Regions from separate parts of the Lysinibacillus sp. NPDC093197 genome, predicted to be linked through region 1. Evidence: riboswitches for the same ligand, from Rfam matches in the RefSeq annotation. Region 1 holds a riboswitch; the other holds the start of a gene.

Region 1 (7,400 bases):
AGTGTTACATGACAAAAATAACGGTAACGTATTTACACCACTTCACCACATTTCTGGTGCAAGCGCTTCATTTACAGTACACAACTCACCATTGACAGAAGCTGGGGTTGTTGGCTTTGAATACGGTTACAATTTAGAAAAAGGTAACGTACTTTCAGTATGGGAAGCGCAATTTGGTGACTTCGCGAACATGGCTCAAGTGATGTTTGATAACTTCATTTCAGGGGCACGTTCTAAGTGGGGTCAAAAATCTGGCTTCGTCATTCTTTTACCTCACGGTTATGAAGGGCAAGGTCCTGAACACTCTTCAAGCCGTATGGAGCGCTATTTACAAATGTCTGCTGAAAATAACTGGTTTGTTGCAAACTGCTCGAATGCAGGGAACTACTACCACTTATTACGTCGTCAAGCAGCATTGTTGGAAACAGAAGGTGTGCGTCCATTAGTGGTTGTATCACCAAAATCGTTACTTCGTCATCCATTAGCTGCAGCAAATGCTGAACAATTAGCAAATGGCTCATTCCAAGAAGTAATCGAGCAACCAGGTTTAGGTTCAAAAACTAAATCTGTTGAACGAATTGTATTAGGTACGGGTAAAGTAATGATTGACTTAGCAGACCGCGTGAAAGATGGAGAAGGCTTCGATCACTTACACATTGTTCGTGTAGAGCAACTTTACCCATTCCCAACAGCGCAAGTTGCTGATATTATTGCTAAGTATCCTAACGCTAAAGAAATCGTATGGGTACAAGAAGAACCTAAAAACCAAGGTACTTGGAATTACGCATTGGAAACATTATATGAACTATCTGAAGGCAAAAAGCTTCGTTATGTAGGTCGTCCTGCAATGAGCTCAACTTCAGAAGGTGATGCAGATTCTCATAAAGCAGCTCAATCAGCTCTAATTGAAGAAGCAGTTGCTGAAACGGTAAAAGTAAACTAAATATATTATTATTACTGGAAGCTGGGCTACATGCCTAAGGCGGTAGCCCTTTTATGTGCATGATACGCATGCACGTTAATCAAAGGAGGAAATGAAAGTGGCTGAAATTAAAGTCCCTGAATTAGCAGAATCGATTACAGAAGGTAGTATTGCACAGTGGGTTAAAAAAGTGGGAGACCGCGTGGAAAAAGGTGAATTCATCGTTGAACTTGAAACAGATAAAGTAAATGCTGAAATCATTTCTGAAGAAGCTGGGGTGTTAACACAAATTTTAGCTGAAGAAGGCGATACTGTTCTTGTAGGTCAAGTAATCGCAGTTGTAGAAGCGGGCGAAGGGGCAGCACCTGCACCAGCAGCCGCACCAGTTGCGGAAGCTCCAACACCAGCGGCTCCTCAAGCAGTAGCTGCACCAACACCAGCAGCACCAGTTGTGGAAGAAACTTCTGGCGAGCGTGTAATTGCATCTCCTGCAGCACGTAAACTTGCTCGTGAAAAAGGTATTGATCTTGCAGCTGTATCTCCAGTTGATCCACAAGGTCGCGTACGTGTACAAGACGTTGCAGCTCACGGTACAGCACCTGTAGCAGCACCTCAAGCGACACCAGCAGCACCAAAAGCAGTAGTAGCTGTTGATGAGTCACGTGTTACAGTTGAAAAAATGAGCCGTCGTCGTCAAACAATTGCTAAACGTTTATTAGAAGTTAAGCAATCGACTGCTATGCTTACAACATTCAATGAAGTAGATATGACAAATGTTATGGCACTACGTTCTCGTAAAAAAGATCAATTCTTTGAGTCTACTGGCTCTAAGCTTGGTTTCATGTCATTCTTCACAAAAGCTGTTGTTGCGGCGCTTAAAAAATACCCTTATGTGAATGCTCAAATCGTTGGCGATGAAATTCACTTAAATAACTTCTTTGATATTGGTGTAGCTGTATCAACTGAAGAAGGTTTAGTAGTACCAGTTGTACGCGATGCTGACCGCAAAAACTTTGCTGAAATTGAAGATTCAATTGCAGACTTAGCTAAAAAAGCACGCGATAAAAAATTAGGTTTAGCTGATCTTCAAGGTGGTTCATTCACAATTACAAATGGTGGTGTATTCGGTTCATTAATGTCAACACCTATTATGAACGGTACACAAGCTGCTATTTTAGGAATGCACTCAATTAAAAAACGCCCTGTAGAAGTAAATGGCGAAGTAGAAATTCGTCCTATGATGTACTTAGCATTATCTTACGACCACCGTATTATCGATGGTAAAGATTCTGTAGGCTTCCTTAAAACAGTTAAAGAGTTACTTGAAAATCCAGAAGATTTATTATTAAATTCTTAATTCGATAAATTAAGTATTCAAACCCTGCAAACTTAACTGTTTAGCAGGGTTTTTCATTTAGATTGATTTACGCTATAATGAAATTTGCTTGATGGTCTTAATGGCCTTTATTTGACTGGGAAATCGATTCTTATGGTTTATAAATCTTGTTTTTTATAATAAAAATTTGTGAAATGATGACAAACATAGTTAATGTTATTCTACTTTATTTATGGATTTTAAAAGGATTATAGGCTAATTTTGTAATTAGTCAGAAAAATGATAAAACTATCTTGACGACTATGCTAGCTTTATAGTAATATCTATATATCATTTAAATAAACAAACCTCACTTTTGTTTTTTGTGAGGTAGAGGCGCGGTATTTATTAGTCCATTGCTGAGTATAAGCAAGCGAAGACGTAATGGAGAAGGAAATATCGCCGAAGTATAAAAGGAGCTCGTACTTTTATGCTGGGTCTGCAGTGAATAAGTGCAGGACTGTCCTAGTAAATTCAATTCCAGTTTACTAGGTTGTGCTATCTCGGAAACATGGAAATTATAGTGAGGATTTGGGCAACTGTCAATAAAAGGTAAGACCTAAGTTCAAAACTTAGGTCTTTTTTTGTACAGTTGCTTTATTTTTTTTACAGAAAAGGGGAGTTTTAGATGAAAAGAAAATGGTTGTTATTTATGTTAACAGCAATGACAGCAATCGTGTTAGCGGCTTGTGGTTCTGGTGACAAGGATGAAAAGACAACAGGTGATGGTTCAAAGGAAGAAACTGGTGGAGAGTTCCGCATTGGGATGGAAGCAGGTTATCCTCCATTTAACTGGACTCAGCAAGATGATGCAAACGGAGCAGTGAAAATTGCTGATAATGCAGAGTATGCAGGCGGTTACGATGTACAAATGGCGAAAAAAATCGCTGATGGCTTAGGTAAAAAATTAGTAGTAGTAAAAATGGAATGGGACGGTTTAGTACCTGCGCTTCAGTCAAAAAAAATCGATGCGATTGTAGCAGGGATGTCTCCAACAGAAGAACGTAAACAAACAATTGATTTCACTGAAAACTACTACACTTCTGATTTCGTAATGGTAATTAAAAAAGGTAGCAAATATGAAAATGCAAAATCAATTCAAGATTTTTCAGGTGCAAAAGTTACATCTCAGCTAAATACATCTAACTATAATGTTATCGATCAAATTAAAGGTGTAGAAAAGCAAACAGCGATGGAAAACTTCTCTGCAATGCGTGTAGCTCTAGAAGCTGGCAAAATTGATGGCTATGTAGCTGAACGTCCAGAAGGTATTTCGGCAGCAGCAGCTAATGACAAATTCACATTTGTATCTTTTGAAGAAGGATTTGATACAGATATTTCAAATACTTCAATTGCAGTTGGTTTACGTAAAGGTGATGCTAGTCTAGATAAAATTAATGAAATCTTAAAAGGTATTTCAGAAGATGATCGCCAAAAAATTATGGAAGAAGCTATTCTTCAACAACCTGCAGCTCAGTAATACAAAAAGAGATAGGGTTGTCCTTAACGAAAAAACAGCATACCGGAAATTTCAAGTATGCTGTTTTCTCTAAGTGAAAATTCACTTACAACATATAGAGAAGTTGATTTTTACTGATTGAAAGTCGTGACATTTTGCTAAGAGCGACTGGGACAGCCTTTATCATATTTAGTTTGTTCAGAGAGGCAGTCATTCTGAATAAAGTCATGTCTAAGAAGTGTGTCACATATTTTGAATAAAGCAAATGAATTCAAATGAAGAGATGATTTCACAAAAGGCATAATTGATATAAAGCAACAACACGTTGTTAGGAGGAACATCATGAGTTTAGAATGGATCATTTCTATTATAGAAAACAACTGGCAAATGTTTTTACGAGGAGCGTATTATACGTTACTCATTTCAACAATCAGTACAATTATTGGTGCATTCATCGGATTTTTTATTGGGATTATGCATACCATTCCAGTTCGTAAAAAAAGTATAAAACATTTTTTATTAAAATGTATTAATTTTATACTGACATGCTATGTTGAATTTTTCCGTGGTACACCAATGATTGTACAGGCAATGGTAGTATTTTACGGGCTAGATATTGCTTTTGGCATCGATATGCACTTTATTACTGCTGGTATTTTAGTCGTTTCACTGAATACGGGTGCGTATATGGCTGAAATCGTACGTGGTGGGATTGTCTCTATCGATAAAGGTCAATACGAAGCTGCTTCTGCGATTGGCATGGGGCATGTGCAAATTATGATGCATGTTGTATTACCGCAAGTTGCTCGTAACATCTTACCTGCAACAGGTAACCAACTCATTATGAATATTAAAGATACTGCCGTTTTAAGTGTAATTGGTGTAACGGAATTATTCTTTCAAACAAAATCGATTTCGGGTAATAACTTCCGTTATTTCGAATCGTTCTTTGTCGCATGTGTGCTTTACTTCATTATGACATTTACGGCTTCAAGAATTTTACTATATGTAGAAAAACGTCTTGACGGTCCGGATGCTTATCAAAAAGAACTGAAAGAAATTGACTAGGGGGAACGAACAAATGGCAATCATTCAAATAGAACATTTAAGTAAATCATTTGGTCGTAACCAAGTATTAAAAGATGTGAATTTTAAAGTAGAAAAAGGAGAGGTTGTATGTCTAATTGGTTCATCAGGATCCGGCAAGTCAACACTCCTTCGTTGCATTAATTTACTTGAAACACCAAATGGTGGGGAAATTATTTATAAAGGGGAAAATATTTTACACGCAAAACATAACGTTCAAGCTTATCGTACACATTTAGGAATGGTTTTCCAACAGTTTAATTTGTTTAACAATCACAATGTGCTAAAAAATTGTACAGTTGGACAGGTAAAAGTGTTAAAGCGATCAAAAGAAGAAGCTGAAAAAACAGCTTTAAAATATCTTAAAATCGTCGGGATGGATCAATATGTTAATGCAAAACCACGTCAACTTTCTGGTGGTCAAAAGCAACGTGTAGCCATTGCTCGTGCATTATCTATGAACCCAGATGTAATGCTTTTCGATGAGCCAACATCCGCTCTAGATCCAGAAATGGTTGGGGAAGTGTTAAAAGTAATGCGTGAATTAGCAGATGCGGGAAATACGATGCTGATCGTTACACATGAAATGGAATTTGCGAAGGAAGTTGCAGACCGTGTTGTGTTTATGGATAAAGGTGTAATTGTTGAGGAGGGGCCCCCTTCAAAGGTGCTAGTAGACCCGGAACACGAACGTACAAAAGAATTTTTAAAACGAACGCTGAAGTAAGTTTTATAGTATTTCAATTGTTTTCATATGTTTGTATAAAATAATGCCTAAAAAAGTGAGTCCAGAGCGAAGGACTCACTTTTGCTTATCGTATCCGCACGCAGCGGAAGTCAACAGCTTTTGCAATCATGTTAATAAAATGGAATTTATTTATTGATATGTTCAGTTGATTGGAGCGGAGGGCGACGACTCCTGCGGGAACGCACAATACGTAAGACGCAACAATCCGCGCTAGCGAGGGTTGCGGCTTACGGTGTGCCCGCGGAAAGCGTCCGCACGTAGCGGAAATCAACGGCAATAGACAACTATACTTATTTTCTAGAATTCCATTCTGCATATAAAATGAAGCAAATGGCAAATGCGACCGCGATGATAAAAAACCATTGTGGGACTCCACCGAAACTCATAACAACACCTCGAGTATAGATTTTATAGTATGAAATATGCAAACAATTCGTTATTAAGGACAAAATATAGACTTCTATAGTTTTTTCTCCACAAAAGAGCCAAAATCGTATAAAATAAACAATAGATGTTAGCTAATGGCTAGTAAAGAGAGGTAGAGAATTTATGTTACATTTAAAATGGAAAGATGCACCAACACTTCGTACAGTTACTTGCAAACATACGAACGCATCTAAATATTTAGTATCAAACGTATTAACAGTTGGGAAAGAATATGAAGTGAAAAATGAAACAGAAGAGTTCGTTTTCATTATCGACAACACTGGTAATATTGGTGGTTACTATAAAGAGTATTTCGCATAATAAGATAAAGGGGTGTCTCACATAATTGCTGAGACACCCCTTTATATAATTTAGCGCCCCATAATATTATTCCATCGTTTTTGATTGTTTCATGCCAGCTACATCCTGTTGTAGATGTTGTTTTTCCTTTTCGGTAGCTGTATGTAAAGCAAAAACATCTTGAATGGCCATTTTAAGCTCATGCTGTGTTTCTTTAAATTTCGTTACTTGTTGTTCAAAAGATGGGCTTGTAAATCGTTCATTTGTACGTGCTAATCGTTCTTCTAGCTGCGCATAATGATGATCCATATTCATTGAAAGCATCATTGCTAATTGATTTTTCCAAAGAGGTATAAGTGTGACGATTGAAAACTCGATCTTCTCAGCAAGTGTTTGATTGGCTTGTTGAATCATGCGTATTTGAGGTGCTGTTTGTAATGCTACCTGTTGTGAAACTTGTAAATCATATATACGCTGATCAAGACGTTCAAGTTGCGCCGTGAAATCATTGAGCTGTTGAATAGCGAGCGGTTGTTTAGTCGTTTGTACGATGCTGACTTTTGAAGGTAGCTCAACTTCAATAGCTTGGTGTTTTTTCATCTGTCCAGCTGCAATGGCAGTTGCTAGTTCTTCAAAAAATCCCCGATTATGTGTATATAATTGCTCTAGTAATTCAACGTCTCTTATTAGCTGTAGCTGTGCACGTTCGAGCTGGACACCTATTCGTTCAACCTGAATACTAATTCGTTCAAACTCAGTAAGGGTTTGTTTTACAGTTGGTTCTGTTTTACCGAACATTTTTTTAAAGAAGGAAGGTTTTTTTGGCTCTAGTGCAGCAGGGTCTACACGGTCTAATGTTTGCATTAATGAATCAAGCATCTGTCCAATCTTAGTGACATCCTTATCCTTTACTTGTGCAAGCATGCGATCTGCAAATTGAGAGACGGCGCGTTGAGAGTCTTGGCCTAAAGATAACACTGATTCAAAATTAGTTAGGTCAATTTGACTTGCATATAAAAGTGCTCGACTTTGAGCAAGAGGTGATAGCGTTTCATAGGTAGTCATTGCCTCTTGATTTGACGAT
Region 2 (7,400 bases), on a different contig from region 1:
GGCCAGTAAAGCCGATGAAATAAAAGGCAGTAAACATTAAAACGAGGGGTCGCTGTGATGTCATTTTACTAGCGATAATTGGTACAGCTAAAGCCATAGGTACTTGTGAAATTTGCATGATGGAAAACATCCAACCTGCACGATCTGCGGCTATTCCTTGTGCAATATAGATTTCTGGAATCCAAGCTGCAGTTGTATAAAATAATAATGATTGAAAGCCCATCGCGCCCGTGACTGCCCAAGTAACTGGTGATTTCCACAATGGTATACGTGCTTTCGTAGTGGCTACAGTTGGTTCAGGCTTATTAAATTTTAATTGTGGAATCCAAATCAAAATCGTCACTACGACAAGAGCTAGAGCGATTGCAAGTGCACCTTGCCAGCCAAGAGAAGCATTGGCTATGGGATAACTAATACCAGCGCCAATTCCAGCGGTTAAGTTCATGGACATTGTGAAAAATGCCATCAGTAATCCAACATGATAAGGGAATTTCATTTTAAGTAGCCCTGGAATAAGGACGTTACCAAATGAAATAGCTACACCTATTATCATTGTACCAAATACGAGTAATCCTGTTGTTCCAAGTGAACGCAGCACAATTCCTAGTGCTAATAAAATCGTTGATATAAATAGTGTTAATTCCAGACCCAGTTTTCTTGCTATTACTGGGGCAATAGGTGACACTAGCGCGAATGCAAGCAATGGAATGGTTGTTAGAAAGCCTGCAAGTACGTTAGATATACCGAGATCCTCACGAATGAAGGAAATAATTGGTCCTACAACCGTTAATGGCATACGTAATGTCGAAGCAAGAAAAATTACACCGATGACTAATAGAAGCGTTGTGCCCTTCCAGTTAATCTTTCTGCTAGGATAAGTAGATTCCTCGTTAGTTGTCAAAATAAGTACCTCCCTGATAGAACAATTATAATTCGAACCACTATAACACTTTAACACAATAATAAAAATAGTAGAATATTCATAAAATACAGAACATTAATCGTATTATTGAAATGTCTTAGGTCGTATGTTAAACTAAGAAACATCATAAATTTAATAATTATATGCCTCATGTTTGTATTGAGGTAGAGGTCGCGGTATTTATAAGTAAGCTAATGGAGATGACAAGCATTGAAGATGTTAGCTGAAAGGAAATATTGCCGAAGTGTGAGGGGACTTGAAAACCTCATGCTGGGGCTGTCTCCGAAAGGAACAGAACTGTCACGTTGGACAACGTGTTGTGCTATCATTTTTAAGAAACAGAGGATTTACTTAGCCATCACAACGTTCATGTGATGGCATTTTTTTGCCTCTTAGAAAAGGAAGGAAGCTTTAACGTGAGTGAGATAAAAACTAATCAGCTCGGTCATAAAGCACCAGAGTTGAAAAAAGAATTAAAAAGCCGCCATATAACAATGATTTCGTTAGGCGGTACGATTGGAACTGGGCTATTTCTAGCAAGTGGTGGTGCTATAGCGCAGGCTGGACCAGGTGGTGCACTTCTTGCTTATGCATTAATCGGCATTATGGTGTACTTCTTAATGACAAGCTTAGGTGAAATGGCAGCTTATATGCCTTCATCAGGTTCATTTAGTACGTATGCAACAAAATTTGTAGATCCAGCGCTTGGCTTTGCGCTTGGCTGGAACTACTGGTATAACTGGGCGATTACAATTGCCGCTGAAATTGCAGCAGTTTCTCTTATAATGAAGTACTGGTTCCCAGACAGCTCTTCGGCACTATGGACAGTCATCTTTATTGCGATTGTACTAACATTTAATTTACTATCTGTAAAAAGCTATGGTGAAAGTGAATATTGGTTCGCAATGATAAAAGTTGTGACTGTTATTGTTTTCATTATCGTCAGCCTATTGATGATTTTCGGTATTTTAGGTGGACAAGCTCCTGTAGGCTTTACGAATTTCTTTATAAGTGATGGACCATTCCACGGTGGCTTCCTTGCTACATTCGGTATATTTCTAGCAGCAGGTTTCTCGTTCCAAGGGACAGAGCTATTAGGGATAACTGCTGGGGAAACTGATGATCCTGGTAAAAATATTCCGAAGGCTGTTAAGTCCGTCTTCTGGCGTATTATTTTATTTTACATTTTAGCCATTGCAGCTATTGGGATGTTAATTCCATTTACAGATGCTCGTTTATTATCTGAAGATATTGCTGTTTCACCATTCACATTAGTGTTTGATCGCTTAGGAATTGCCTTTGCTGCTTCATTAATGAATGCCATTATTTTAACGGCGATGTTGTCTGCAGGTAATTCAGGATTATATGCATCATCACGTATGTTATGGCAATTAGCAGTAGATGGACATGCACCTAAGATTTTCGCTAAGCTAAGCCGTCGCGGAATTCCAATTTACGCATTACTGCTGACATTAGCAGTAGGTTGCTTAGCATTTTTAGCATCATTCTTTGGTGATGGCGTTGTCTATATGTGGCTTTTAAACGCATCTGGGATGTCAGGCTTTATTGCATGGCTTGGTATTGCCTTTAGTCATTACCGTTTCCGTAGAGCTTTTGAAGCACAAGGCATAGACCCAAAATTACTACCATATAAAGCAAAGCTATATCCATTCGGGCCACTCTTTGCATTTACAGTGTGTATGATTGTTGTAATTGGTCAAAACTACACAGCTTTCACAGGCGATTCAATTGACTGGTACGGCGTTCTTGTTTCATATATCGGTATACCGCTGTTTATCGTCTTGTGGTTAGGCTATAAAATAAAACATAAAACTAAAATGATTCCACTGCAAAAGTGTGATTTAAAAGTAGAAAAATAGAAATAAAAGCTGTCCTATTAGTTTATAGGGCAGCTTTTATTTATTTGCCGTTGATTTCCGTTGTGTGCGGCGCTGGAGTGTGATTTTAGCTTGGTAAATTGTTTGAGAATTGTTTGAGTGCCTGTCACTTTTAAAAAAACATATGGTAAGCTATATAGAGACAGGATAAAAATGTAAAACTGTTCAAGCAGATGGGAATTAAAGATAATGCTTTATTGAGAAGAGGTGCCTAACATGCAAAAACATATATTACTTGTTGAAGACGATGAGGCCATCCGAGAAATGGTCGACAAGTTTTTAACAATGGAGGGCTTTGCCGTTACATCCGTTACAAATGGTGAAGAAGCAGTGCAAATTTGTTTAAGTAAAACGTTTGATTTAGTTATTTTGGATATTATGATGCCTAAACTAGATGGATTAGAAGTGTTAAAAATAATTCGAGAAAAAGAAGCGCTACCTATTATTATGATGTCAGCAAAAGACAGTGATGTAGATAAAGCATTAGGTCTTGGATTAGGAGCGGATGATTATATTGCAAAGCCATTTTCAATGTTGGAATTTTCAGCGCGTGTGAAAGCTGCAATACGAAGGGCTACACAATATTCAAGCTCGATGGAGGAAACGAAGGGGACATTGACTATCGGTAACTTGGTAATTGATGTCGTTAATTTCTCAGTTAAAAAAGACCAACAACAGGTGAAACTAACTTCAAAGGAATTTGCGATTTTAAAGCTATTTATCACAAATCGTAATCGCGTATTTACTAAACAGCAAATCTATCAACTCATTTGGAATGATGAATATTATGGTGATGAAAATATTATTAATGTGCATATAAGGAGATTGCGAGAAAAAATTGAAGATGACCCTTCCAACCCAAAGTATATTAAAACACTTTGGGGAATTGGCTATAAATTAGAGGGCTAGGCGTATGATACTATTTCTATCTACCATTATTCTTTTTCTCATAGCAATCATTCTTTTTCAGTTGAAAAGAAAACGTGAGCAAAACGTTACGCTCAAATATATGCACACCAAACTACAAGCTATTATAAACGAACAATCAAACGAGAAAATTTTAGTTGCTACATCGAATCAAGAACTACAGCAACTGCTTACTACTATAAATGCATTACTGAATGATACGCACAAAATATTAGCCAAACATCGAAAAACGGAAAGTTCAATGAAAAAGATGCTTGCCAATATTTCGCATGATTTAAAAACGCCGTTAACAGTTGTGCTAGGCTATACAGAAATGTTGCAACTACAACATTCGCTAAAAGATGCAGAACAAAATCGCTTACTTTCAGGAATCCATTTAAAAACGGAGGAAGTATTGAAGCTTATTCATACATTTTTTGATTTGGCAAAAATTGAAGCGGGCGATACAGAATACCCAATAACAAAAGTAAACGTAAGTGAAATATGCCGCAAAAATATTTTGTCATTTTACGATATGGTGATGTCGGTAGGCCTTCATATAGACATTAACATACCTGAATCACCGATTTATGCTCTAGGCAACGAGGATGCGTTAGAAAGAGTGTTAAACAATTTAATCGCCAATGCAATTGCTTACGGGGCTGAAGGTCGTGTAATTGGGCTAACAGTAAGAAATGACGCTACCGATGTTTATATTGATGTCTGGGATTGTGGGAAAGGTATTGATGAATATCATATAGACAGCGTATTTGAAAGGATGTATACGCTTGAAGACTCAAGAAATAAATCATTTCAAGGTAGTGGGCTAGGTCTAACGATAACAAAGCGACTTGTAGAAATAATGAATGGTACAATCCAACTGAAAAGCATCCCTTATGAAAAGACGGTTTTTACGATTTCATTAAAAAGAATGATGTACTAATCTAGCCCTGCCTGTAGAGCTAAAAATGCTCTAGAGGCTTTTCTTCTTCTCTTAAGGAATTTGTAAGAATCAAGTAATAAAATAGAGAGTTTTACTTCTTATAATAAAGAAAGCCACAAATGAGGGAGAGGTTTAAATGGCGTATATTGTAAAAACAAATCAGCTTACAAAAGTTTATGATGGAAACGAAGTGGTTTCTACAGTCGATATGCATGTTAAGAGAGGAGAGATATATGGTTTTTTGGGTCCAAATGGAGCGGGGAAAACAACGATTATGAAAATGTTAACTAATCTGGTCAAACCGACAAGTGGGGAAATTGAAATCTTCGGTGAAAAATTGACGGATCGGTCGTACGAAGTGCTAAAAAGAATGGGCACAATCATTGAATATCCCATTTTCTATGAAAAGTTAACAGCACAAGAAAACCTTGAATTACATTGCGAATATATGGGTTATTACGATAAAAACGAAATCGGCCATGTTCTCGATTTAGTAAAGCTAACGAATGTGGATGGCAAAAGAGTAAGGGATTTTTCGTTAGGAATGAAACAACGTTTAGGTATTGCACGTGCGATAATGACTAAACCAGAGTTGCTAATTTTAGATGAACCGATTAATGGTCTTGATCCAGTTGGTATAAGAGAGCTAAGAGAATTATTCAAGATGTTAAGTAAAGAATATGGCATTACGATTATTGTTTCCAGTCATATTTTAGCTGAAATTGAGCAAATGGCTGATACAATTGGGGTCATTAATAATGGCAGGTTAATTGCTGAAGTTTCGATGGAGCATGTAAGGCATAGCCAAACAGATTTTATTGAACTAATTGTCAGTGAGGGAAAAAAGGCTGCCTTTATTTTAGATAGTCAATTACGCATCACCAATTTTAAATGCATTGATGAGCGCTGTATTCGAATATACGATATGTCCGTTTCACAAAAAATACTATCCAAAACGTTAATAGAACATGATATTGAAATTGAAGAGATTAGTAGGAAAACAAGTTCTTTAGAGGATTATTTCTTGAAATTAATCAATGGAGGTGGCATCCATGCTTAATTTAATGCGTTTAGAAATGAAAAAAAACCATTTAGGCTCGTATGTGACAGCTGCTATTATTGCCAATGTCGCTATATTAGGTTTTATGTTTATGATTTTAGTTATTTCAAAAATAGAAGGTGACGCTGGTTTAGAAAACTATCCTATCGCTTTAACAGTCATTGATTCTTTTGTAAGATGTGTATTTATTATTTTCGCGGCTACATTAATTGCGAAACTTATTATTGGCGAATATAAAAATAAAACAATAATAACTGCATTTATGTATCCTATAAATAGAAAAAAACTAATCGCAGCAAAGCTTGCCATTGTTATTTTATTTACATTTAGCGCAATTATCCTTTCAAATATATTTATTACAGTAATTTTTCTTATGATTAGCGAGAACTTTCAATTAATCCCAGATACATTGACAAATGCAATGATTATGCAGCGCATTCCTTCAGTAGTAATGAATGCTGTAGCGGCATCCAGTATGGCCCTTATTCCATTGTATTTTGGTATGAAAAAATACTCCGTGCCAACAACAATACTGTCATCTCTTTTAATCGTGATGGTTGTTTCTTCAAATACGGGCACTTTTTCATTGAATGATATTATCGTAATCCCAATAACATTAGCGATTATAGGTATAGTTATTGCCTATTTAGCAATTCGCAACATCGAAAAGGTAGATGTTTAATAACATAAGTAAAGCCACTGTATGAAAATACCATACAGGGGCTTTAAAAAGGCCTGGGGAAGCCTGACGAACCTTATTTATTAATTATTCTCAGGTACATTAGACGTTGCATAGACGTCTACAGAAAGTTTGGCAGGTGCCGTTAATTTAGCAAAGCTAATATACAATAGGAATGAAACCGCACCACCAACAATCCATGCAATATCTAATCCATCTAGCATTTTTGCAATAGGTCCCACATATAACTCCGTATTAATAAATGGAATTTGAATAAAGATGGTTAACAAGTAAATAATCATTGTTGGTATATTAATTTTCCCGAAAATGCCATCCTTTTTGTTGAACTCATCTGGAGGATAATGTACTCTCTTTAAAATATAAAAATCAGTTAATGTAATCATACTCCACGGAATGATAAAGAATAATATAAATCCTAAGTATAATTGGAAATTAGCCATAAAATTGCTAGAGCTCCAAGTGGCAATAAGGGCAATAATGACACCAATTGCTATGGAAGTAATTGTGCGCAGTCTAGCAGATGTTTTAAACGTTAAAAAGTTACTCGCAATCGATAAAATAATAATACCTGCTCCATAAATATTTAAGGAGTTAATAACAAGGACACCAAGAGATAACAGTAATGCAATGATGAAACCTAATGAGCCCATATCTTTAATTTGTGCCATAACATTACCATTCACAACCATAGTGGCAATGGCAGCACCTAAAACCATCAACCAAACTGAACTTGCAAAGCTTCCAAGATAACTATAAGTAAATACCTTTTTAGATTGTGATGGATGGATAAATCTCGAATGGTCAGATACATAAGGACCATACGTAATTTGCCATGTTACACAAATGGAAGTCATTAATAAAAACTGGCTGAAAGAAAAATTACCTGCATTTAAAAGATCCATTGAAACATTCGCTAAAATCATAATAGATAAAATAATAAATACCACTGTAAAGCCAATTGTATAGATTTT

The links. Region 1 has a riboswitch for lysine ahead of ACIP9G_RS01400 (transporter substrate-binding domain-containing protein). Riboswitches for the same ligand answer to the same signal wherever they lie in the genome.
Positions count from the first base shown of each region.
Region 2: another riboswitch for lysine. It lies ahead of ACIP9G_RS12240 (amino acid permease); the one in region 1 lies ahead of ACIP9G_RS01400 (transporter substrate-binding domain-containing protein).

Region 1 covers NZ_JBIVOH010000001.1:275,657-283,056, reverse strand. The annotation lists gene ACIP9G_RS01410 (2-oxoglutarate dehydrogenase E1 component) at 1-943, shown strand, start outside; gene odhB (2-oxoglutarate dehydrogenase complex dihydrolipoyllysine-residue succinyltransferase) at 1,041-2,279, shown strand; lysine riboswitch at 2,621-2,806, shown strand; gene ACIP9G_RS01400 (transporter substrate-binding domain-containing protein) at 2,926-3,777, shown strand; gene ACIP9G_RS01395 (amino acid ABC transporter permease) at 4,099-4,824, shown strand; gene ACIP9G_RS01390 (amino acid ABC transporter ATP-binding protein) at 4,838-5,569, shown strand; gene ACIP9G_RS01385 (DUF6501 family protein) at 6,140-6,337, shown strand; gene ACIP9G_RS01380 (toxic anion resistance protein) at 6,404-7,400, opposite strand, start outside.
Region 2 covers NZ_JBIVOH010000003.1:484,525-491,924, reverse strand. The annotation lists gene ACIP9G_RS12245 (CynX/NimT family MFS transporter) at 1-901, opposite strand, end outside; lysine riboswitch at 1,080-1,255, shown strand; gene ACIP9G_RS12240 (amino acid permease) at 1,339-2,802, shown strand; gene ACIP9G_RS12235 (response regulator transcription factor) at 3,037-3,729, shown strand; gene ACIP9G_RS12230 (sensor histidine kinase) at 3,734-4,669, shown strand; gene ACIP9G_RS12225 (ABC transporter ATP-binding protein) at 4,806-5,729, shown strand; gene ACIP9G_RS12220 (ABC transporter permease) at 5,722-6,411, shown strand; gene ACIP9G_RS12215 (purine-cytosine permease family protein) at 6,492-7,400, opposite strand, start outside.